DNA from 3 places in the Thalassotalea ganghwensis genome. Region 3 is predicted to be linked to each of the others. Evidence: predicted binding sites of a transcription regulator. Region 3 holds the regulator's gene; each other region holds the start of a gene.
What was found. The regulator sigma-54, encoded in region 3, starts transcription at its own class of promoters, with help from an activator protein. The targets are predictions, from matches to a motif close to GTTGGCACGNNNNTNGNNT.
Positions count from the first base shown of each region.

Region 1: a site for sigma-54 is predicted at 1,267-1,285, ahead of ACSLUH_RS01215 (flagellar hook-length control protein FliK). Genes of this name have one in related genera too.
Region 2: a site for sigma-54 is predicted at 4,945-4,963, ahead of ACSLUH_RS00385 (EF-hand domain-containing protein). Genes of this name have one in related genera too.

Region 1 is NZ_JBQRUM010000001.1:270,365-278,037, reverse strand. It holds gene ACSLUH_RS01215 (flagellar hook-length control protein FliK) at 1-1,192, opposite strand, end outside; gene fliJ (flagellar export protein FliJ) at 1,315-1,761, opposite strand; gene fliI (flagellar protein export ATPase FliI) at 1,771-3,165, opposite strand; gene fliH (flagellar assembly protein FliH) at 3,190-3,987, opposite strand; gene fliG (flagellar motor switch protein FliG) at 4,018-5,067, opposite strand; gene fliF (flagellar basal-body MS-ring/collar protein FliF) at 5,060-6,757, opposite strand; gene fliE (flagellar hook-basal body complex protein FliE) at 6,827-7,183, opposite strand; gene ACSLUH_RS01180 (sigma-54-dependent transcriptional regulator) at 7,344-7,673, opposite strand, start outside.
Region 2 is NZ_JBQRUM010000001.1:84,393-92,065, forward strand. It holds gene ACSLUH_RS00365 (collagenase) at 118-963, opposite strand; gene ACSLUH_RS00370 (sigma 54-interacting transcriptional regulator) at 1,269-2,645, opposite strand; gene ACSLUH_RS00375 (hypothetical protein) at 2,645-3,199, opposite strand; gene ACSLUH_RS00380 (HAMP domain-containing sensor histidine kinase) at 3,196-4,683, opposite strand; gene ACSLUH_RS00385 (EF-hand domain-containing protein) at 5,036-5,335, shown strand; gene ACSLUH_RS00390 (hypothetical protein) at 5,430-5,765, shown strand; gene pepN (aminopeptidase N) at 6,182-7,673, shown strand, end outside.
Region 3 is NZ_JBQRUM010000030.1:8,076-15,748, reverse strand. It holds gene rapZ (RNase adapter RapZ) at 1-666, opposite strand, end outside; gene ptsN (PTS IIA-like nitrogen regulatory protein PtsN) at 722-1,174, opposite strand; gene hpf (ribosome hibernation promoting factor) at 1,204-1,491, opposite strand; gene ACSLUH_RS18730 (RNA polymerase factor sigma-54) at 1,520-3,019, opposite strand; gene lptB (LPS export ABC transporter ATP-binding protein) at 3,079-3,810, opposite strand; gene lptA (lipopolysaccharide transport periplasmic protein LptA) at 3,814-4,329, opposite strand; gene lptC (LPS export ABC transporter periplasmic protein LptC) at 4,295-4,861, opposite strand; gene kdsC (3-deoxy-manno-octulosonate-8-phosphatase KdsC) at 4,858-5,406, opposite strand; gene ACSLUH_RS18705 (KpsF/GutQ family sugar-phosphate isomerase) at 5,403-6,374, opposite strand; gene ACSLUH_RS18700 (calcium/sodium antiporter) at 6,376-7,359, opposite strand.

The sequences.
Region 1 (7,673 bases), on a different contig from region 3:
TATCATTTTTCAATGTTTGATTAATCACTTCAGTTTCTTTTTGAGTCTTGTGACTCCCTTCTTGCAACGCTAATCGAACTTGTTCCTCGATTTCTTGCAATTTATTTGCCTTTGCCGATTGTTCATTATTATCACTGTTTGATTCAAAGCTCAGCTCAGTATCAATTTCTTTACTAACTTCTGGTGTAACCCTAGCCGTAGTTTCGCTTGTCTTGTCATTATGTTTGACAGCACCGCTGTCTGCAGTAGTTGTTGTCGAGGCGGCACTTTTTTGCATATCACCACCTTCATCATTTGATTCTAGTGGTTGATGCTCATTAGCAATATTGTGTTGATTCAACTTAACCTGTTCTTGCGTTTTCTGTGTGCTACTGTTTTTCTGCTGCAAAAGTTCAAACTCTGTTTTGGTTGATTGTGCTAAGCCCACTTTTACCTTAGCACTTACTTCAGCATTCTTAACGTTATCTGAATTATCAGGGGTAGCTTCTGCGTTTTTTGCCGTCAACTGTTTAAAACGTTCAAGCAATGGCTGTTCAATTTTAATTGAGGATGATTTATCTTCAGAACCATGAGTTTTTTGTTGATTGGTTTTATCAAGCTCTTTGTTTTGCTGGCCATCGTTAATGCCTTTAAACTGACGTAACAACTTAACTAACTCTTGTTGCTCCTCAGTGTTATCACCAGAAACTGTTTGATGATCGACGGACAACGCTTTAGAAGTTTTTAACAAAGTTAAAAGCTTTAAGTATTCTTGTTCATCAATATCAGTCTGTGCATCACCAGCTACAGAGGGCTTGATATTTTTAGCTTCTTCTATTTCTTCATGCTCAGCCGAATCAGATACTTTGCCATCAACTTGTTGCTCTTCTCCAGAGGCTTCACTTTTATTTGATTCTATTGGCGTATCGTTATTGATTTCAGATTGCTCTGAGGGCGCTTTTTCTGACGATGATTTAGTATTTTCTTCTCTAACAGAAGTTGATGGCTTAGCTTCTTTGGTTGCTTGTTGTTCGGCAACTTTTTTACCCGTTTCCGCCCTTTCTTTGCCGCCTGATGAATCGCGCTGTTGACTCATTACATCAGAAAACTTTTCACCGTTTTGCGATGAACCGTCAGACTGAATACTCGCATTAACTGCTGTATTTTCAGATGGTTGAGAAATATCTATCGATAAAGCTTTTATTGGTTGCATAACGATTCCTAACGAAAAATGTATCTCGAGGGTAACCTGAAGTTCACCACTCATTTTGCCAATCACTGTTAGTTATACAAATATCGTTCCAAAGATGTTTTAAGAAATTAAGTATCTGCAAATTACTGAGCTAATTTTCGTCTAACAAATTGCTGAGTTGATACCTCATCTAACATAATTTGCTCTTTTTTATTTTCCCGTTGAACCAACTGAAGTCGTTTTTGCGATTGCAAGTGTTCAATCGCTTTAACCCGTTGTCGTTGAGCGAGCCACTGCTGTTTTCGCTGTTCAACTACCGCTTTAGACTGTCTGATGGCGATATCAACTTGTTCGGCAGCATTATCAAGCTTGGCGACGAAGGTATGGAAATGACGATAAGTCGCACTATCAATGCCGCTTAACGCTCGCTGTTCAAGACGCTTCATGTACTCTAAACGATAATCTTTAACACTTTGCGCTCTAATGAGGTTTTGTTGGTATTCTTGCTCGGCAAATTGCAATTGTTGTGCTGCTTTTTGCTCTTTGTCGTGCTCTACTTGAAATAAGGTATCTAATTGCTTTAATAACATCTAAGCGCCTTAATTTGTGTTTTCACTGCTGTTAACACGCTGCTGTGTTTGATTATTGTTATTAGCATGAGCTTGCGCCGCTTGGATAATTTCTTGCAGTTGCGTCAAACTTTGATCATAAGGGATCACTTCATCCATCTTCTGTTGTAGGAAAAAGTCAATCACTGGAGTCACTTCAATTGCATGGTCAATACGTGGGTCGTTTCCTTTACTGTACGCACCAATGGCGATTAGATCTTTGTTTTGTTGGTATAAACTATAAATTTGTTTTAATTGTCTCGCCAGTAACTGATGCTCTTCACTGGTGACCATTGGCATAACTCGACTGATAGACGCTTCAATATCGATCGCCGGGTAATGACCTGAATCAGCTAACGTTCTTGACAGCACGATATGGCCGTCGAGTATTGCTCTTGCCGCATCGGCAATCGGATCTTGTAAATCATCACCTTCTGTTAATACCGTAAAAAATGCAGTGATTGAACCTTGACCAACGCCACCATTTCCAGCACGTTCGACTAATTGTGGTAATTTGGAGAATACAGATGGTGGATAACCTTTAGTTGCCGGCGGCTCCCCTACCGCTAGCGCAATTTCTCGCTGGGCTTGTGCATATCGGGTCAATGAATCGATCAATAGTAAAACGTTTAGGCCCTGATCACGAAAATACTCACTGATCTGCATTGCGGTTTCACAACCTTTAAGTCGCATCAATGGCGAGCAATCCGCTGGCGCTGCTACAACAACAGAACGAGAGCGTCCTTGCTCCCCCAAAATATCTTCAATAAACTCTTTAACTTCTCGACCCCGTTCACCAACAAGGCCAACAACAATCACATCTGCCGTCGTTCCTTTGGTCATCATACCAAGTAACACACTTTTACCAACACCAGAGCCCGCAAAAAGTCCCATGCGCTGTCCTTGGCCAACGGTAAGAAAACTGTTTATCGTTCGAACGCCAACATCCAAAGGTTCTGAAATAGCGCGACGAGATAACGGGTTAATATGTTGACTGGCATAATTAGCCTCTTTATCACTTTTTATTGAGCCTTTGTCATCTAGCGGTTTGCCGACACCATCGACAACTCGCCCGAGCAAGTTCATTGATAGCGGTAATTTTGCTCGGCCACTAACAGGTAAAACCCTTGCTCCTGGCAAAACACCTCGCAGACTTTGCTCCGGCATTAAAAACGTAGTTTCACCTGAAAAACCGACAACTTCTGCTAATAACTCACCAGCGGATGTTTCAACTAAACACTGACTTCCTACAGACGCTTTTACGCCAACCGCCTCGAGCGTCAAACCAACCACTCTTACTAAACGTCCAGCAACAGCAAGCTGATGCGGATGGATATAATCTTGGCATTGACTAAGTCGTTGGCTGAGGTTTTCTATATCGAACATTTCTTTGACGCTTTTGGCAATAAGCTAAGGATGTAAAGCATCTTGCAAAAAGGATTCCAAAACCTCTTGAAGACGTGTTTCTATGGTTAAGTCGATATTCGACGTACTGTTTTCAATTTGACAACTTCCCGGAGATAAGTGCGGTGCTGGTTGCAAACGCCAGCCGTTTTCTTCAATCACTTTAACGGTTAATTCTCTCTCAATCAGTTGAATGTCATCGGGGTGTAAAAAGATTTGCGTTTGTGCTTCCTGCATTGGTAACGCTTTGATCCCCTTTTTAATTGCCGAAAGTAGTATTTCATGATTCGTTTTGGCTTCATGAAGGGTAATCGCCTTAGTCAATTGGGTAACCAAGGTTAACAATTGTTGCTCCACTTTCCCTTCAATGACTTTCATCGGCTGGTGCAATTGTTCAATTAACATTTGCCACTCTTGGGTTAACTTTTCAATTTGCGCTTGGCCTTGTTCTAAACCTTGTGCTGTACCCTCTTCTATCCCTTTGGCTAAACCTTCTTGATGACCGGCTTGTTGACCTTCTTCAAAACCGGCACTAAATCCCTCTTCTTTACCTTGATTAAAGCCCTCTTGTTGAGCCGCTTGACGAATTTCTTCAATTTCTTGCGCTGTCAATGGTTGTAATTCAGGCTCATCTTCTTCGGGAGGTTCATAAACCCAGGTAGATTTTTTACCAAAGGCGTTAGTTTTTTCTTGATCGATGGCAGGATCTGGTTCAACAGCCGGCAGAGACCAAACGTCAAGCGTTTGTTCTTTAGTCGATTTAACTACATCTTCTAGCGGCTCAACCGCAGTAAAATTTTTCATGTATTAACTTCAATCAACATCTAAATGGGATTATAAGAACTCATCACCGCCACCGGCGCCACCAAGCATGATTTCTCCAGCATCAGATAGACGACGAGCAATAGATAAAATTTCTTTTTGCGCTGCTTCAACTTCACTAATACGAACAGGTCCCATCGCTTCAAGATCATCTAGCATCATTTCAGCTGCACGTTTAGACATGTTCTTCATAATTTTTTCTTTCAGTGTTTCATCGGCGCCTTTAATCGCTTTCATTAAGGCATCTTGCTGGACTTCACGTAGGATAGCTTGAATACCTCTATCATCAACGTCTGCCAAGTTTTCAAAGACAAACATCAGATCTTGGATTTGCTGACTCATTTCTTCGTCGTGCTCACGAATTGCATCCATCAAGACACCTTCAATATTAGTATCTAGATAGTTCATAATATCAGCAGCAGCTTTCAAGCCGCCCATTTTCGCTGCTTGCGCACCAGCTTGACCCGCAAACTGTTTCTCCATGATTTCATTTAACTCTTGCAACGCCGCTGGTTGCACTTCTTCTAAGTTGGCAATGCGCATCATGAGATCAAGGCGAGTTTTCTCTGCAAATTGACTCATGATCTCCGCTGATTGCTCTGGTTCTAAATAAGATAAAACAATAGTTTGAATTTGCGGATGCTCATTACGAATAATATTGGCGACTTGTTTTGAGTCCATCCATTTCAATGAATCTAAACCTTTGGCACCACCACCCATCACAATTTGGTCGATTAGGTTACCGGCTTTATCTTCACCAAGTGCAGCCGTTAATGCTTTACGAACAAACTCTTCACTTTGGAAACCTATGGTACTAAAGTTTTGAATCTCACTGATAAACAGCTTGTGGACTGCGGTGATCTTTTCTTGAGTGAAATCTTCCATTGCCGCCATCACCATGCCCACCTGCTGCACTTGCTTTGGTTCTAGATGTTTCAAAATTTGTGCAGCATCTTCTTCTGAAAGACTCAGCAAGAGAATGGCTGCTTTTTCGGCACCATCAAGCTTATCAACGTCAAAGCCTCGTGGAGCTGGCGCTAGGGTTTGATTTTCATCACTCATCTTCGTTCAACCAACTTTTAACAACTTGCGACGACAATTCTGGCTCATTAGCAACAAGCGCACGAACCGCTTTCAAAATATCTTCGTCTCGATGCAGATCTGGTAACTTAAGACTGCCATCAGGTGCAAATCCTACCGCACCAGCATCGAAATCCGCGGTTAACATATCCATGGTTTCGTCACCTAAATCTATATGAGAATCTAGTGACTTATCGCCGTACTCTGAAGGTGTTTGATCTGGGTAAATCAAACGTTTCAGCATTGGACGAACAACCGCCAAGATTAAGACAATGATAACTAAACCACCAATGCCTAATTTTAATGCTTTCCAAAACCATGGCTGCTCATGAATAGGCAGTTCACCTTTTTCTTCCACGATCATGCGTGAAAACGGCAAAGTTACCACTTCTAGGGCATCACCACGCTGCATATCAAAACCAATACTACCTTGTAATAATCGACGAATATTAGCCAGTTCTTGCACTGAACGCGGGGTTTGCTGACGTTCACCATCTGCACCAGTTTCATTTATATAGTCTAGTGCAACTGAGACGCTAATGCGACGGATAACGCCAGTTTGTTGTTTGGTGTAACTAATCGATTCATCTAACTCATAATTTTTAGTTGATTCTGAATGGTTTCGTGACGGTAAGGTTTGCTGCGCTTGCCCACCAGTGGCATTTTCAGGGATGTTAGAATCAAGCGGTGGTTGATTGGTTAATGCACCAGGAATACCACCAACGCCACCACCAATCGAGCTTTCTTCAACCTTCATTTCACTGCGAAGTGCTGGCAAGTCAGGGTTGTAGCGACGCTGCGTCTCTTCTGAATTAGTAAAATCCATTGTTACATCAACTTGGGCGGTATAATTTCCTAAGCCAACAACGGGAATTAAGATACTGTCAATTTTGTCTAAATATTCTTTTTCACGCTTTTGTTCTATTTCAAATTCTTTACGAGAGCGCGAGGAGATTGAATCCTGCGAGCCTGAATTAAGTAAGCGGCCATTTTGGTCGGTAACGGTAACACGATTCGGATCTAGGCCCTGCACTGCAGATGCGACGATATCGACCACTGAATCAACTTCTTCTTCATTGAGCAATCTGCCACGATGCATGGTTAAGACAACGGTCGCAGATGAAGACTTTTGCTTTTTAGCGAAAACATTATCACGAGGAATCGCTAACAACACTTTGGCTCTAGAAACAGATTGCAGTTCCTCAATAGTTCTTGCGAGTTGCTGCTCACGAGAGTGCTTGAGCCGTTCTCCTTCAAGACGCTGACTAACACCAAACCCCATATCTTGCATGATAATTTCTGTGCCTTCACGCGGTGGCTCATCTAGCCCTTCTCGCGCAAGTAACAGCTTTATATCTTGATATTCTTCTGAAATAACCGAAATAGTGTTGTTTTCTTGACGGTACTCAACATTATTAGCGTCAAGAAAGTCCATGGTTTTAATAAGTTGTTCTGTGGGCTGTTTAGCGAGAAAGCGATATTCAGGTTGATTTGCCCACAAGATGACAAATACTGCGATAGCTAAACAAATGGCTAATGCCATGATCAAGGTGACTTGGCGTAGTATATCAACATTTCCCAAAGCGGCAGCGAAACCAGACTTTTGTTCATCGATTTCATTATCGCTATTATCTCGAGCAATTAAGTCACTATCTTGCTCTGCTGAGACCATTGCTGTATTCGTATCTGCCACGTTACTTCTCCGCTATGTTACTGTTCACGAATGCTGCGTTTAGTAACCCTAAACAGGCATACTCATTATTTCTTTGTACGCTTCAACAAACTTATTTCGAACTTGTACTGTTGCCTCAAATGCGATGCCAGATTTTGACGCCGCTATCATGGTATCAGCTAGCGTGACACTCTTATCACCCATTTCAAATGCAGTTCTTTTTGCGCCAGCATCTTTTTGTAAATCATTGACGGTATTGACGGCTTCCTTCAACATCGAAGCAAAGTTAGCTGAAGAATCACTTACTGAGGTAACATTATTGCCTAGGCTATCTTCACCAGCACCAGCAATATTCATACGATTGCCAGATGCCTCTAATGACATTCTTTGCATTTGGGCGTAAAGTGAATTTGCTTTGATATCCATAACAATCTCTCTTGTGTCAAAATATTGTTTGTTCACATCTACCATGAATAAAGCAAAGTTAATGCCAAGAGAGGAAATTAAAAATTTCTTATAAAAAACAAAGCATAACAATTACGTCATGCTTTAAAGATCACAACAAGTGATAGAGAAAAGAAAGGATTTAGGCGGGTATTTGAATACCACTATCGCGCATTTTAGCAATTTTGTAGCGCAACGTTCGTGGACTGATCCCTAAACGCTCAGCAACCAGTTTGCGACTGCCTCGGCAAGCATGTAAAGTATCTAAAATAATTTGATGTTCCTGCATTTTAAGCTCGCTGCCTAACTTATCTTCAGTCACATCGGCTTTCGGTACATCGTTAATCGTCGCTGTTTCAAAATTTTCTATCAGCAGGTCACCTGCATCGATTTGATTGTCACTATGTAAAATCAAGGCTCTTTGCATCACATTATCCAGCTCTCTGACATTTCCAGGCCAGTTATAGGCTAA
Region 2 (7,673 bases), on a different contig from region 3:
TAAAAGAAGAAGCTAGTAACCAGAATATTGACAAGATAGCGGAACGAAACATAAAGAACCTCTATGAAAACAATGACATCCTTGTCAGTGAAAAATGAAACTTAGGATTGGATAATGCTAACTGTTTTTGAGTGAGATTAACCAGTTTTGCCACTGTGTTTCATATTGTGCTGCCATTGCATTAAGTTCGTTTTGATAACCAGACCAGTCACCGGTGGTTGTTAAACTTCTGATGGTCGCAATATCGTTAATATTGTTTTCGAATAAAAAGCGAACCCCTAAATAGCCCCAACGATAGATTTCATCACTAGAGTTACTATAATTCGTTGCGAATACTTGGCTTAATGTGCGGTTACCACCGTTAGTGCTAATGAGTGCTTTAGCTTCATTGTTGTTATCTTTTAAAGCGATATATTCAGCTAAACCTTCGCTCCAAAATACCGTAGATTGTGGGTAGTCTGAAAAGTTACCTTTTAAATCGAAACGACCATCAAGGTAGTGAACATACTCATGCTCTAAGTTCCAAATAACAAAATCGGGGCGTTCCCAATCGGCTTCGTGCGCATAAAACGTCGCTTGGTTGTTTGGATCTTCCGCATTTCCTTCAATGTACATACCGCCATTATTGGTATTAATACCAAATAAACGCGAGCCATAACGATTGTAGTTACGATAGTCGTCAAAAATCACCATCAACAGATCGTCGTTAACATCGTTGACGATTGGTTGATAGTTAGTGGACAGCTTATTGTGAAAGTAAGACTCTTGAACACCTAAGATTTGACATGAATCAGAAAACTGCTGGCCTGTCATATCCTGTGCTTGGAATTTCAGTGTTGAACTACAGGTATGCTTGTATGGCAAGATACGATCAGGGGTTGGTTTACCTTTTGCGTTACCAATCGCGATAGGCGCAGCGACTGCAGCAATGCAGGCTAAAGCGAGTAAATTCTTCGAAAACATAGTTATTCCTCTATAAACTTTTTGTATTTTATTACCAGTTATTATTGTTATCTGTCGCTACTCTTTGTTAGCGATCTTGTTTAATTAATGCACATAAAATATTTTTTTACAATATTTTGTATACAATATATTGAATTGTGTTTGGTAGAGGTGTAGCGCGGAAGCCTTTAGATGTTACATAGTAATTTGTATTTTAAAGAAAATTTTTTTAAGTAATTGCTCTAAAAAAGATGAAAAAATTTGAAGGTTTTTTTACGTTTGTATTTTGATTGTAATTTATAAGTATCTGTAATGTTATCGTGGTGTTAATTTGGGTCTTCGCGAAATGCTTCTGCGGCGAGGTGATGCTTATTGAGTAATTTATAAAATTCCGTTCTGTTTCGCTGGGCTATTTTTGCCGCCATAGAAACATTGCCTGCCGTTGTTTTTAAAATGGTCGCTAAATAATCACGTTCAAATTGATCGCGCGCTTCTTGGAAAGAGGGGTGCTGAGATGGTTGACCTTTTAAGGCGTGTCTTACTAAGGATTCTCCGATAAGAGATTCAGTACTTAATGCAACACTTTGTTCAATCACATTTTGTAATTGGCGAATATTTCCTGGCCAAGGCGCTGAAATTAATAATTCCATAGCTTCTTGGGTAAAGCCATTTATTGACGTTGCGCTATGCTTAGCAGCTTGCGCCAAAAAATGTTGGACGAGTAAAGGAATATCTTCTCTTCGTTCAGAAAGAGGGGGCAAGACCAATTCTACGACATTGAGACGATAATAGAGATCTTCTCGAAACTTCTGGTTTTTTATCGCATGTTGAAGGTTTTTGTGTGTGGCGGCCACAATACGCACGTCGACTTTTACTGAACGCGTGCTGCCGACAGGGCGAACTTCCTTTTCCTGTAAAGCTCGAAGCAACTTTACTTGAAAGTTTAATGGCATATCGCCTATTTCATCTAAAAATAGCGTACCACCATCAGTTGCTTCGAATAGGCCAATATGATCACTTTGGGCTCCCGTAAACGCCCCTTTTTTATGACCAAATAATTCCGACTCTAACAGTTGTTCAGGAATCGCAGCGCAGTTAATTGCAGTAAAAGGGTTATTGGCTCTTTTACTCGCTTTATGGATTGCTTGGGCAAGTAATTCTTTACCCGTTCCGCTCTCACTATGGATCAGCAAGCTAAAATCACTCTTTGCGACTTGATAGGTTTGCGTTAAAAGCGCTTCCATCAAAGTACTGCGGCTAATGATGTTTTCTCGCCATTTACTATCTAAGGGTTGGCGCTGGGTTTGATTAGCGATAGGTTGCAACCGAATCGCTTGCTTTACCGTATCAAGTAGCTCCTGACTTTCAAACGGTTTTGTTAGGAAACTAAACACACCTTGCTTGGTTGCATTAATGGCATCAGGAATAGTGCCGTGTGCAGTCATAATAATGACGGGTAAATTTTTATAACGCTCGCGAATTTTATCGAACAGTGCCATACCATCCATGCCAGTCATTCTCAAATCACTAATCACACAATGGGGTTGAAAGCTTTGTAATATGCCTAATGCATGTTTAGCATTTTCAGCCGTTTCTACATCATAACCTGCTGCTTTGAGTCGGATGCTAAGTAATCTTAAAAGGCTTGGGTCGTCATCAACAACGAGGACTTTTTCGCCACTGATCATATTATCTGTATTCATTATGCACCTCCTCGTTCATTAATGGATTGTTCGATGGCTTTTAATTGTTCTATTTGTTGTTGTAGTTTCAAAGATTTTTGTTCTAATTTTTCTAAGTTTTGCTGCTGTTGGATAAGTTGCATAGAGCTCTCTTTAACGAGATTCTCTCTGTCGATAAGCTTGTTGAGCAAGAGCAACTGTTGATTGAGTTGATCTTTTAACATGACGATAAAGGCATAATCTTCGACATTAAAACGATTCTTTGCTTGCTCAATCAATGACGCTCGATTAAGTGTTGATTTCGCTGTGTATGGGTTGTGAATTGGTGATTGCGGTAAACTGTGCAACAGCAACAAATTAAACTCAGCTCCAGTGATACCTTGCTGTTCAAGCTGTTGTTGTGTTTTTATTTCTTCAAGTAATTCAGGCTGCGCTAAGCTTTTTATCCATAGATAATAACTACCATATTGTGAATAATTGGATTCATTATAGGTTAGCTGGCATCCAGTGACGAAAGCGCTGCAAACGAGTAATAAAATTAACCTATACTGATATGTTATCTGTTTATTCGTCATGCTATTTGTTCTTTTGTTAGGTCAGAAAACTTGGCTTCTGATGTTAGAATAAGCGGTAGAGACACGCAAAAACGGGTCATAGTTGGTGCGCTCGTTTGGCTGACAACGTTAATTGTTCCATTTAATCGCAGCAGTAACTCTTTAACTATCGTTAGTCCCAAACCACTACTTTTAATTTTGTCTTGCTTAAAATCGTTCCCTTGGTAAAAGGCTTCAAATATTTTCTGTCGATCTGATTCTTGTATACCAGGACCTTGATCTTCAATGGCAATATTGAGACGGTGATGCTCACTCGAGACATCAATGGTAATTTTTCCGTCCTTAGGTGAAAACTTAATGGCATTAGATAGCAAGTTATCGAGAATGACACTCAGTTGTTTGCGATTACATGCAAACTTAATAGGTGAGCTTAAACGAATTATCTCGATATTTTTAACCTTGAAGTCGAGCTTGCGTAGGTCAATTGCCTTATCAATCTCTTCCTCAATATTAATCGTTTCCCTATCTTGTAGGCTTGTTGAATCTAAAACAATATTGAAGTTAAGCAAATCCTCAATTAATTGCTGTAAGCGAGTCACATTTAGTCGAATGATTTCAGTAATTTCTTGTTGCTCACTGTTAAGTTTGCCAACACTATGATCGTAGATTAACTCAGTGCCTTCTCGTATTGCCGCTAAAGGCGTCTTTAACTCATGAGAGATATGTCGAATAAAGCTCGACTTTTGCAATTCGAGAGCTTGCAACCTCGCTCGCATCAATTCTAAAGCATTCGCGATTTCGACAACTTCTAATGAGCCTTTAGCTCGAATATGCTGTTCAAAACGACCTTTCTCTAATTGATTAATCTGGCGAGTTAATTGTTTTAACGGCCGCGTGATCAATATGGTAAATATTGCTGCTAAAATCAGAACGAACGGAATAACGACTAAGCTATTGAGTAAAGTACCTTTGATTTTTTCCGCCGATTGATTAACTAATTTAGCTTGTTCTCCAATAAGCAAATCCGCTCGCTCTGCGAGGTGCTGACTAAGCTTGGTTAATTGGGCAAACTGTTGTTGAGCATTGTCGAGTGATATCTGTTTGTTTTCGGTTACGCTTAATTGTTGATTAAAAGAAGCTAAGCCGCTAATTAACTGAGCGCGCGTATCATTAAAGATTGGATCTTCTATTGCTTTAAAATCATGTGTTAAATGGTTGTTCAACAGTAAATACTGAGACTGAAACTGTTGATAGACATCGGGTGATTGCAAAACAATATATTGACTAGCGAAACGTTCAGTGCGAGCGAGTGAGCGACTCACTGCTCGGCTACTATCTAAAATGCTCGCGACATTAAAAATTGCATCAGTACCTTGTTTTGATAAGGTGTTAATTTGATGAGCGCTCATGATCATCGAAAGAATTAACGGCATAACGACTAAAGTAAACCCCAGTAAGGTAATGCGCTTTATTGACCAATTAAGTCGTTGATAAAAATGTAACACCTAGATAAGTCCCTTCGCTTTGATACGCTTAGTGGGTGCATTTGTAGAGTAACTCTATCACAAATACAACACTGTCGCCTATTGGCGACAGTGGGCTGTTTTGTTGTGATGTTTTCTAACTATATGAAAATAAATGAAATAATCATCATGTTAACCTAAGCCTCGTCTAATATGATTTTTTATTTTTCTTAGCTGTTGTTAATTGACGACAGTTAGGACACCTCAAAAATAAATTAATTATTATAAATCAATGTTTTATGATTTGGCACGTCCTGTGCAATGTCTCAATCGACTAAGTTGGTCTCAGAATATTTAACTTCAATTGAGTCCCATTAATAAAAGAGGAAAAATAATGATTAGTTTAAAAAGTGTTAGCTTATTTGTTGTAACGAGTTCTATTGCTGCTTTCTATGTCAGTGCCAATGAGCAAGCCAATGATGTTGTAAAAACCATTGAAACTACCCAAGTTGAGTTCTCTGAGTTATTAGCAAAGTTTGACAAAGATAATAACGGCTTATTGAGCAAAGCTGAGGTTGCGGTTAGCAAAGATGAATTGTTGATCAAACGTTTTGATTCAATTGATACTAATGCTGATGCGGGCTTGAATGAACAAGAACTAAAAGCTTTTTCAAATACACTAAAAACACAATAAAACCATAAAACTACCAACGTCAACCGTTGTTCACTCTCTGTTCACAGTCAGTTATTCCCTAACCTTGTAACTGGCTTTTTTTTAAGGGAAACTGATGCAAAAAACTTCTTCAATGCCCAGATATATTCAAATGGATAATTGGATTTTTGAAGTTAAGGCGGTAAGAGCCTTAAAAGTAAAGGAATATGGTCAACCCTATCAAGCTATTAGTCAAATTACCATTAATGGTGATAATGCCTATATCGATGGTTTAATGACTAAAGAAAATCATCGTTTTACACGAAAAGATTTTGATACCGTTATGGATTTTTGTCGCTCTCTTGGTGTTGCTAATGCGAGTTTTGATCGTTTCAAGCAGGATAAATTGATCACCGAAGTGGTTAACTTAAAAGAAAAAAGCTCAGCACTGTTATTGCAATTAGTTAATTAACGATTGGCATCTCTGCGGCCTAAAGAGAGTTGTAACGCTTTGTGTAAAATAGCCTAAGTAACTAAGACTAAATCACTAAATTTTGCGATGAATGGTTAATTGCTATCAATGTTTCCTGTTTTTTTGCAAATCATTCCCAGCTTGTTTTAAACCAATGGCTTAAGTGCTTTCAACTGCTTTAACTTCGATAATAAATCCCTTATAGTGGAATGCTTGAACAATAAACCTTTATCCTATTTTAAAGGTTCAGACGGTATCGAGCTAAATAAGGTCACCAGATCTTATAACGTCATGATTTGGCTGACAACCTGCTGGAAGTTGTTAGGTTCGATCCCCCTATAACAATAATTAAAATAAGTACATCGTCATCGGCTAATTGGGATGACCTTGCAATGTGCTTACTAAAGGAAGATCTCGTGAAAAAATCAATCTCTTTGCTCATCGCATCAGCGCTCACTCTAGGGGGCTGTGGTAATGATGAACAAGCAAATAATGCAACGCAAACCGCGTCATCATCAATAAAAGCGTCAACATTTGTTCCTAGAGCTCAAGATGCCTACTTAAGTGAAGAGCAAGCGATGAAACGCTCTGCACGTGTATCGAATGTTGATTATCAATTAACCTTTGATTTGACTGGTGGGGATAGCTTTTCTTCAACATCAACAGTTATTTTTGATCTCAACGATGCTGACCATCCATTAACCTTAGATCTTAATGAAGCTAACATTACTAAGTTAACTATCAATGGTAAGCAAATTGAACCTGATTACAATAACTGGTTTATCAGCTTGCCTGCGGCTCATTTAATCAAAGGCCGTAATAAAGTTGAAGTGAGTTTTAATCGTTTACATAGTACGGATGGCGAAGGTTTACACCGCTTTACCGATCCTAGCGACGGCCTCGTTTATTTATATTCTCACTTTCAGCCTGCAGCTGCACATCAAATGTTTGCTTTGTTTGATCAGCCGGATCTTAAAGCGAATTTTGAGATGACGGTATCTGCCCCGAAAGATTGGCAGGTATTTACTGCGATGAAAGAGACATCGGCTCGTCTAGATGGTGACAAAAAAGTTTGGCAGTTTGATACTACGTTAAAATTAAGTCCCTATAACTTTTCGTTACATGCGGGTCCTTACCATAAATTTGAAGATAACTCTGGCAAATATCCATTGCGTTTATTTGCTCGCCAGTCGGTGAAAGATCAAGTTATTCCAAGTGACTGGTTTACATATACCCATCAGGGCTTAAAGTTTTTTGAAGATTATTATGGTATCGACTATCCATTTAGAAAGTATGACCAAGTGATAGTACCTGACTTTATCTACGGTGCGATGGAAAATGCAGCAGCGATCACCTTTGGTGAAGGGGGGTTCTTAACCAATGGTGAAATGAGTAAAAGCCAAAAGCAATATTTAGCGCAAGTGATTATGCATGAAATGGCACATCAATGGTTTGGTAATTTGGTGACGATGAAGTGGTGGAATGGCTTGTGGTTAAATGAGAGTTTTGCTGCATTTATGGCGACATTTGCCACAGCAGAAGCAACAGAATTTAAAGATGCATGGCGTTCATTTTATGCTTATGGTAAACAAGCTGCTTATCGCCAAGATCAACAAATAACGACTCATCCGATTGAAGTCCCTGTGCCTTCGTCAGCTAATGCATTTGATAACATTGATGCGATTACCTATCAAAAAGGCGCTTCTGTACTTAAGCAACTACGTCATATGCTAGGTGAGGAAATCTTTAGACGAGGTATTCACAATTACTTAGCTAAAAATGCCTACCAAAATGCAGAGTTAGATGATTTTATAGACGCCCTTGCTAGTGCATCAGGTAAAAATCTCGATACATGGAAACAAGAATGGTTATACAAAGCAGGGGTAAACACCATACAAGCAAACTTTA
Region 3 (7,673 bases):
AATTTGCCAGATAAACTTAGTCACGATTGGTTGAGCACCTAAAAAATCTTTCACGGGTTGGTCTAAACCGGTATAGCTTTTTAGTTCTTTTTCCCAAAATGGGTTTGGTAAAAATCGCGCATCGAAAACATAGTCAGCATCCTGTGGTACACCATGTTTAAAGCCAAATGACTCAAATACAACCACCATCTTGCCGGTCTTTTTGCCAAGAATGCGCTCCCTGATAAGATCTGCAAGCTGATGAGGGGTTAGTTGACTGGTATTGATATATAAATGAGCACGACTAGAAATTGGTTCTAACAACTTTTTTTCTAAACTTAACGCTTGATCAAGTGCGATGTTTTGCTTAATCAAAGGGTGTAAACGACGGGTTTCACTGAAGCGCTTTATAAGGTCAGAGTCATCTGCGTCTAAATAGAGGATGTTGAGTTCAACAGTTGTTGGTAAGTAGTCAAGTATCTCTGAAACGTCGTTTGGATCATCAGGTAAATTTCGAACATCGAGACTGACTGCAACGGTTTCGTAATCGTTGATAACCGTATGTGTTAAAGCAGGTAAAAGGTTTACCGGAATGTTGTCGACACAATAATAGCCTAAATCTTCAAGAATTCTTAACGCGACACTTTTACCTGAGCCGGAGCGACCACTTACGATGGTTAACTTCATGAATATGCCTTATAAAAAAGCTGAGGGCGATAGTAACATGGTTTATTTGCCTAACTTAGCTGGCTTGCTGAATAAGTGCAAACATTTCTTCAGATGTTGTACTTTTTCTTAATTCTTTGCAGAATTGTTTATCACTAAAAAGTTGAGCAATACTTTGTAGCGTACTTAGATGTGCTTGGCACTCTTGTTCGGGAACAAATAATGCGACAAAGATGTCTACGGGGCGATTATCAATAGCGTCAAAGTCAATCGGCTGTTCACTGGTTGCTAAGACAACGATCGCTTGCTCTGTATCTGTTAGGCGACCGTGCGGAATTGCGATACCTCCACCGATGCCAGTTGAGCCCATTTTCTCTCGAGCAATTAAACTTGCCAATAAATCATAAGTGGAAAATTGTTTGAGATGTTCAGAGGCTTTTTCACTGAGTAGTTCTAAAATCTTCTTTTTGCTAGAAGCGTGGACTGCACATAGTGTGCAGTCCAGCGATAGCATTTCAAGTAACTTCATAATGCGGGTACGCGGCTAACTTAATAGCGTTAATGTTGGTTAATTTTGCCTTTGTATTTTAATATTTGACGATCAAGTTTGTCGACTAAGCTGTCAATTGAAGCATACATATCACCATTTTCGGCTTTTGCATGCACTTCGGTGCCATTTAAGTGGACGGTTGCTTCTGCAATTTGGTTAATTTTTTCAACAGTTAGTACCACATAAACGTTGTTGATATGGTCAAAATGTCGCTCTAGTTTTGCGAATTTAGTATTAACGCTATCTCTTAAAGAATCTGTAATTTCAACATGGTGACCAGAAAGATTAATTTGCATGGGCTTAAATCCTTATTGTTATGTTTACTTAAAGCAAACTTTTACGTTGATTTGACGGAGGGATAGATAATGATTCGCGATATTTTGCAATGGTTCTGCGTGCGACATTAATACCTTGCTCCGCCAATAATTCAGCCATTTTGCTATCACTGAGTGGCTTAGAAGGTAATTCAGCAGCGACCAGCTTTTTAATTAAAGCTCGAATAGCCGTTGATGAACATTCTCCACCATTTTCAGTACTAACATGACTTGAGAAGAAGAATTTTAATTCAAATATACCGCGTGGTGTATGCATGTATTTTTGCGTGGTTACACGAGAAATTGTTGATTCATGCATGTCGACCGCTTCAGCGATATCATTTAAAACCATAGGGCGCATAGCCTCTGGGCCGTGTTCAAAAAAGCCCTGTTGTCGTTGAACTATGCAATTAGACACTTTTAAAAGAGTTTCGTTTCGACTTTCTAAACTTTTTATAAACCACTTTGCTTCTTGCAGATTGGAACGAATAAATTGACTGTCGGCTGAAGACTTCATCGAGCGAGCCATAGAAGCATAATGTTGATTTACGGAAAGTTTAGGTGCGGTATCTGGATTAAGTTCAACGACCCAACGGCCATTCTTTTTTTCAACCGATACATCGGGAATGACGTATTGATCATCACTTTTTATTACCGAGTCTCCCGGTCGTGGATCAAGCGATTGAATGAGACGAATGACTTCTCTTAGTTGATCTTCTTTTAAACGGGTTTTACGCATTAGTTGACGATAATCACGATTACCCAGTAAATCGATATAATCTTTAACGACTATTTTACTTTCTTTTAGCCAAGGCGTTTGTGCGTCAAACTGATTTAATTGAATTAATAAACATTCGGCTATACTGCGCGCACCGACACCTACGGGATCAAACATATTGATGCGTTTTAGTACCGCCTCAACTTCGTCAAGCTCAACATCATCTATACCAATACTCTCTAAAATATCTTCTGCGCTAACCGTTAAATAACCAGCATCATCAATGGCATCGATTATTGCGGTTGCAATGGCGCGATCGGTTTCAGTAAAAGGGGTTAAGTCCATTTGCCAGCGTAAATGATCTTGAATCGAGTCTATGGTTTCGCCTTGATAAGTGTAATCTTCACTCACACTGCCTATACCACTGCTTGATACGCCAGCACTGAAGCTTTCATCCCATGTGGTATCGATATTAAGCTCTTCCGGGATATCGGTTTTATCCATCGCTTCAGTGGTTGAAATTTCATCGATGGTTGGCGAAGAGTCTTCACTACCATCGCTAGTTTTGGATTCTGAACTTGTCGCTGAAAAACCTTCTTCTAGGTGATCTTTTTCGTTCTCTTGATTGTTATTATTTGATTCATCAATTTCTAAAAGCGGATTACTTTCTAAGGCCTCTTGAATTTCTTGTTGAAGGTCTAATGTTGACAACTGCAACAGCTTAATTGCTTGCTGCAACTGCGGAGTCATTGTCAATTGTTGTCCAATACGGAGCTGTAAACTAGGGCGCATTTACTTCCTTCGGTTCCTATAATTATTATTGACGTTCATTTTACTCTGGTTAATAGATACTATAACGTAAATTGTTCACCAAGATATACATCTCTTACTATCTGATTAGCAAGAATTTCTTGAGAATTTCCTTCCGCAATTAACTCACCATGACTCACGATATAGGCATGTTCACAAACATCTAACGTTTCTCGTACATTATGGTCTGTGATTAAAATACCAATTCCTCGTTGCTTTAAGTGTAGAATAATTTTTTTTATATCACCTACAGAAATTGGGTCAACACCAGCAAACGGTTCATCTAACAAGATAAATTTAGGGTCTGCAGCTAGCGCCCGAGCAATTTCAACACGGCGCCGCTCACCACCAGATAAGCTCATCCCTAAATTATCTTTAATATGACCAATATTAAACTCTTCTAATAAATGCTCAAGCTTATCTTGACGTTCAATGTCGGAAATATCTTTGCGAGTTTGTAGAATCGCCATAATATTATCAGTGACACTGAGCTTTCTAAAAATAGAAGCTTCTTGAGGCAGATACCCAATTCCTTGACGAGCACGTTCATGCATTGGAAGCAGGGAGATATCATGCTGGTTGAGCTCAATTGTGCCATCATCGTGGGGTACTAAGCCAACAATCATATAGAATGAGGTGGTTTTACCAGCACCGTTAGGGCCAAGTAGACCGACAATTTGCCCTTCTTTAACCATCAAGCTAACGTCTTTAACAACTCGACGTCCCTTGTATGATTTTGCTAAATTTTTTGCACAGAGAATTGCGTTGTCCATAGGCTATTTTTTATCAAGTTCTTTGGGTTGTAATACGGTTTTAACGCGATCATTCGCTTCACTGTCAGCACTAACCTGTTCAGTGACAAAGTTGTAGGTGATAATACTGCCGCTGACTTTACTACCTTCCTGTCTTAATTCAGCATCACCTGAAATCACGACGATATTTTCTGAAGGTTGATACTTTATTTCGTTAGCTTGTAAATAGATTGGCGTGCCATCTTCAAGCTTTTGCTCAAATGTGGCTGGCTTGCCTTTCGCCAAGTACGTTTTTTCGCCAGTGGTGTTGTCAGTAATGACTTGAACTAAATCCGCTTTGATTTGCAATGAGCCTTGGCTAATAACCACATTATCAATATAACTAAATACTTTATTTTTTAAATCTGCTGCTTGCCTAGAGGCATCAATACTTATCTCTTGCTTTAAATCTAATTCTGCCGCATTAACGGAAGCGAAAATGCTCGAGCCGATAAGCAAAAGTGTGTTAAGGGTGATTCGTTTTGAAAATGGTTTGTACATGCTCTGTCAACGTCATTTGTTTAGTGTTTAAGTCTACGATCAATCCTGAGCCATACATAGTAAAATCTTTTCCTTCAATTACGATGGTTTGCTCAGTACTAATGATATTGGTATTTAAATCAAGCTCTAAATAGCGTCCATGTATTTTGTTTATCAAACTTTCTGCGTCCGTTGATAATAATGTCACTCGATTTTCTAACCTGACTCGGTTGTTACTGTATAGAGTGCCTTCATTGGCTTTAAGTTTCCACGGAGAGGGATTATTTTTGCCATAGAGGGTATATTGTGGAAACTCAAAGTGGGTAACGGCAAGCTCGGAATAATGTTCCATACGTTGAGCATCAATAATATAAGAAAGCTCACCCTTTGCGTTGTAAATATTACTATTAAGTGATTCAGCGATAAAATCAGGTGTTAAATCGTCACTAATAATTTGTGGATCTTGGTTAGCGTCCTGTCGCCATTCAAGATAGAAGTATATCGAGGAGGCGGCAATGAAAAAACTGAGTAATAGTCCGGTAGTGCGGGTCATATACTAGCACCAGAAGCCAATTGAAGAGTATTTTGACATTGCATAATAATGTCACAGGTCTCTCGAACCGCTCCAAAGCCCCCCCGAATTGTGGTTCTATAATCTGAAATAGCCAAAATTTGAGGATGGGCATCATTGACCGCTATCGCCAGACCAACATATTTCATGCAGTCATAATCAGGCATGTCGTCGCCGATATAAGCAACTTGATCAGGTGAAAGGTTTAAGCCTTCTATGATATTTTTTAAGGCGGGTAGTTTGTTTTCTTCACCTTGAACAATATGTTTGACATTTAATGCTTGCATACGCTTTTCAACGATCATTGAACGACGACCCGTAATTACGGCAACATCTACTCCGTTAGCGCCGAGCGCTTTAATGCCAAAGCCATCTTTAGTATGAAATGCTTTGAGCTCTTCGCCGTCATTACCTAAATAAATTCGCCCATCAGAAAAGACACCATCAACATCACAGACAAACAACTTTATCTTTTTGCATTTTCTCACCAGATCTTCATCGATATCGCCATACCAGGTTTGCATCACAATACTCCTGATTTTAGTAAGTCGTGCATGTTCATTGCACCGATAGGAACATTGTCTTCGTCGACAACAATTAAGCCATTGATTTTCTTCTCTTCCATAATTTGCAGCGCTTGGGCTGCTAACATTTCTTTATTCGCGACTTTAGGATTGCGCGTCATCACTGATTGGATTGTATCTTGATGGATGTCGATTTTAGCGTCCAAAATACGTCGTAAATCACCGTCTGTAAACAGGCCTATTAATGCGCCTTGTTCATTGACAACAGCGGTCATTCCCAGCCCTTTAAGTGACATTTCAACCAAGGCGTCTTTGATTTTTGCTTGGCTACCCACAACCGGTAAACGTTCACCTTGATGCATGATATCAGCTAAGCGCAACAATAATCTCTTACCTAAACTACCGCCTGGATGAGACAATGCAAAATCATCAGCGGTGAACCCTCGAGCATGGAGCAGACTAACCGCAATAGCATCCCCCATTACTAAAGTCGCTGTAGTACTTGATGTTGGTGCGAGACCAAGCGGACAAGCTTCGCGTGACACCTTGATACAAATATGGTTATCGGCAAGTGTTGCTAATGTTGAATCAGGATTACCTGTCATACTGATAAGTGTTGCGCCGATGCGCTTTATCACAGGGATTATCGCTAGTACTTCGCCTGTTTCTCCAGAATTTGAAATGGTTAATACCACGTCGTCTTTAGTGATCATGCCTAAATCACCATGACTAGCTTCACCCGGATGGACAAAAAATGCTGGAGTACCGGTACTTGCTAATGTTGCCGCGATCTTTCCACCTACATGGCCTGATTTACCCATGCCAATAACAATAACTCGGCCCTGACAGTCGTACATCGACTGGCAAGCTCTGGCAAAGTTGTCATCAATAAACGCAGCAAGTTCACCAACCACTTGTTGCTCTATATTGATCACTTCAAGTGCCTGTTGTTTAAAGTTAATGTTCATAATATTAAGCCTTTAATTGACTAAATAAGAGCACTTGATAGCTAATGAAAGTTAACACCAAAGCAAAACCTTTGAGGCGCGTAATTCTAAAGTTCCCCCAGCGACGGGTAAAACATAAGAAAAATAACATCAGGGTAACACCTAACATATAAGGCGCATCACGTAATGACGCATCCTGATCGATTTCGCCAGGTGCAATTAGACCAGCAAGCGATAACACCGCTAAAATATTAAAAATGTTGGAACCAATAATGTTGCCAAGTGCTAAATCGTCTTCTTTTTTAATAATACTCATGATGCTTGCTGCAAGTTCAGGAAGACTCGTTCCGATGGCTATAACGGTTAATCCAATCACTAAGTCGCTAATGCCGAATGCTTTGGCGATGAACACTGAGGAGTCAACCAGGTAGCCTGCACTTACAGGTAGCAGCGCCATTCCAATGATTAACCACATGATTGATTTGCCAGTGGTTGTCGCTTCAGGGACTTCACTTTCCGCTTCTATTATCATTGCATCATCTAATTCATTGTTCTTGGCTTTACGTAAACTAATCACTAGCAAAGTAACAATGTAAAGCACGAATCCAGCCATTAATATTAGTCCTTCAGTGAAACTGAAGTGATGGTCAAAGAGCATAATATAGGCAAGTGCAGTTATCGCTAATACTAATGGAATTTCGCGTTTTACCGTCATTGAAGATACGGATAATGGGTGCATTAGTGCAGTGATGCCGAGAACTAAAGCAATATTAGTAATATTAGAGCCAATGGCATTTCCTATAGCGGTGTTAGGGTTGTCTTGCATTGAAGCGGTTGCGGCGATCATCATCTCAGGTGCAGAGGAGCCCATGGCAACGATTGTCAGACCGATGATCATTGGTGCAATACCTAAATTACGTGCTAATGACGACGCACCATAAACGAATTTATCGGCACTCCATACTAAAACAATTAACGACACTAAAAGAATAAAAATTTGTACAAACATTCACGACTCCCAAATTACAGCTAAATTGTCGCTGGTTGTTAGTAAAAATAAAAGGGGAAATAGATAATTAGATTAAAAAAATTGATTATAAACGATTGCGGCTCGATTTCGCGACAGAATATTTATACGCTGACTCATCTATAGCTCCTATTAATCGTTAACATTCGTTTAATTCTTACATTTTCTTACGTTTTTATCTCATTTTTATATCACTAATTGGTCAATTTTTTCGATATTTCTAATGCAGTCACGTTCTCGCTAAGGTAAAATTGTCCACTTAACAAATTAATAAACAGTGATGTTGCATAAAAAGA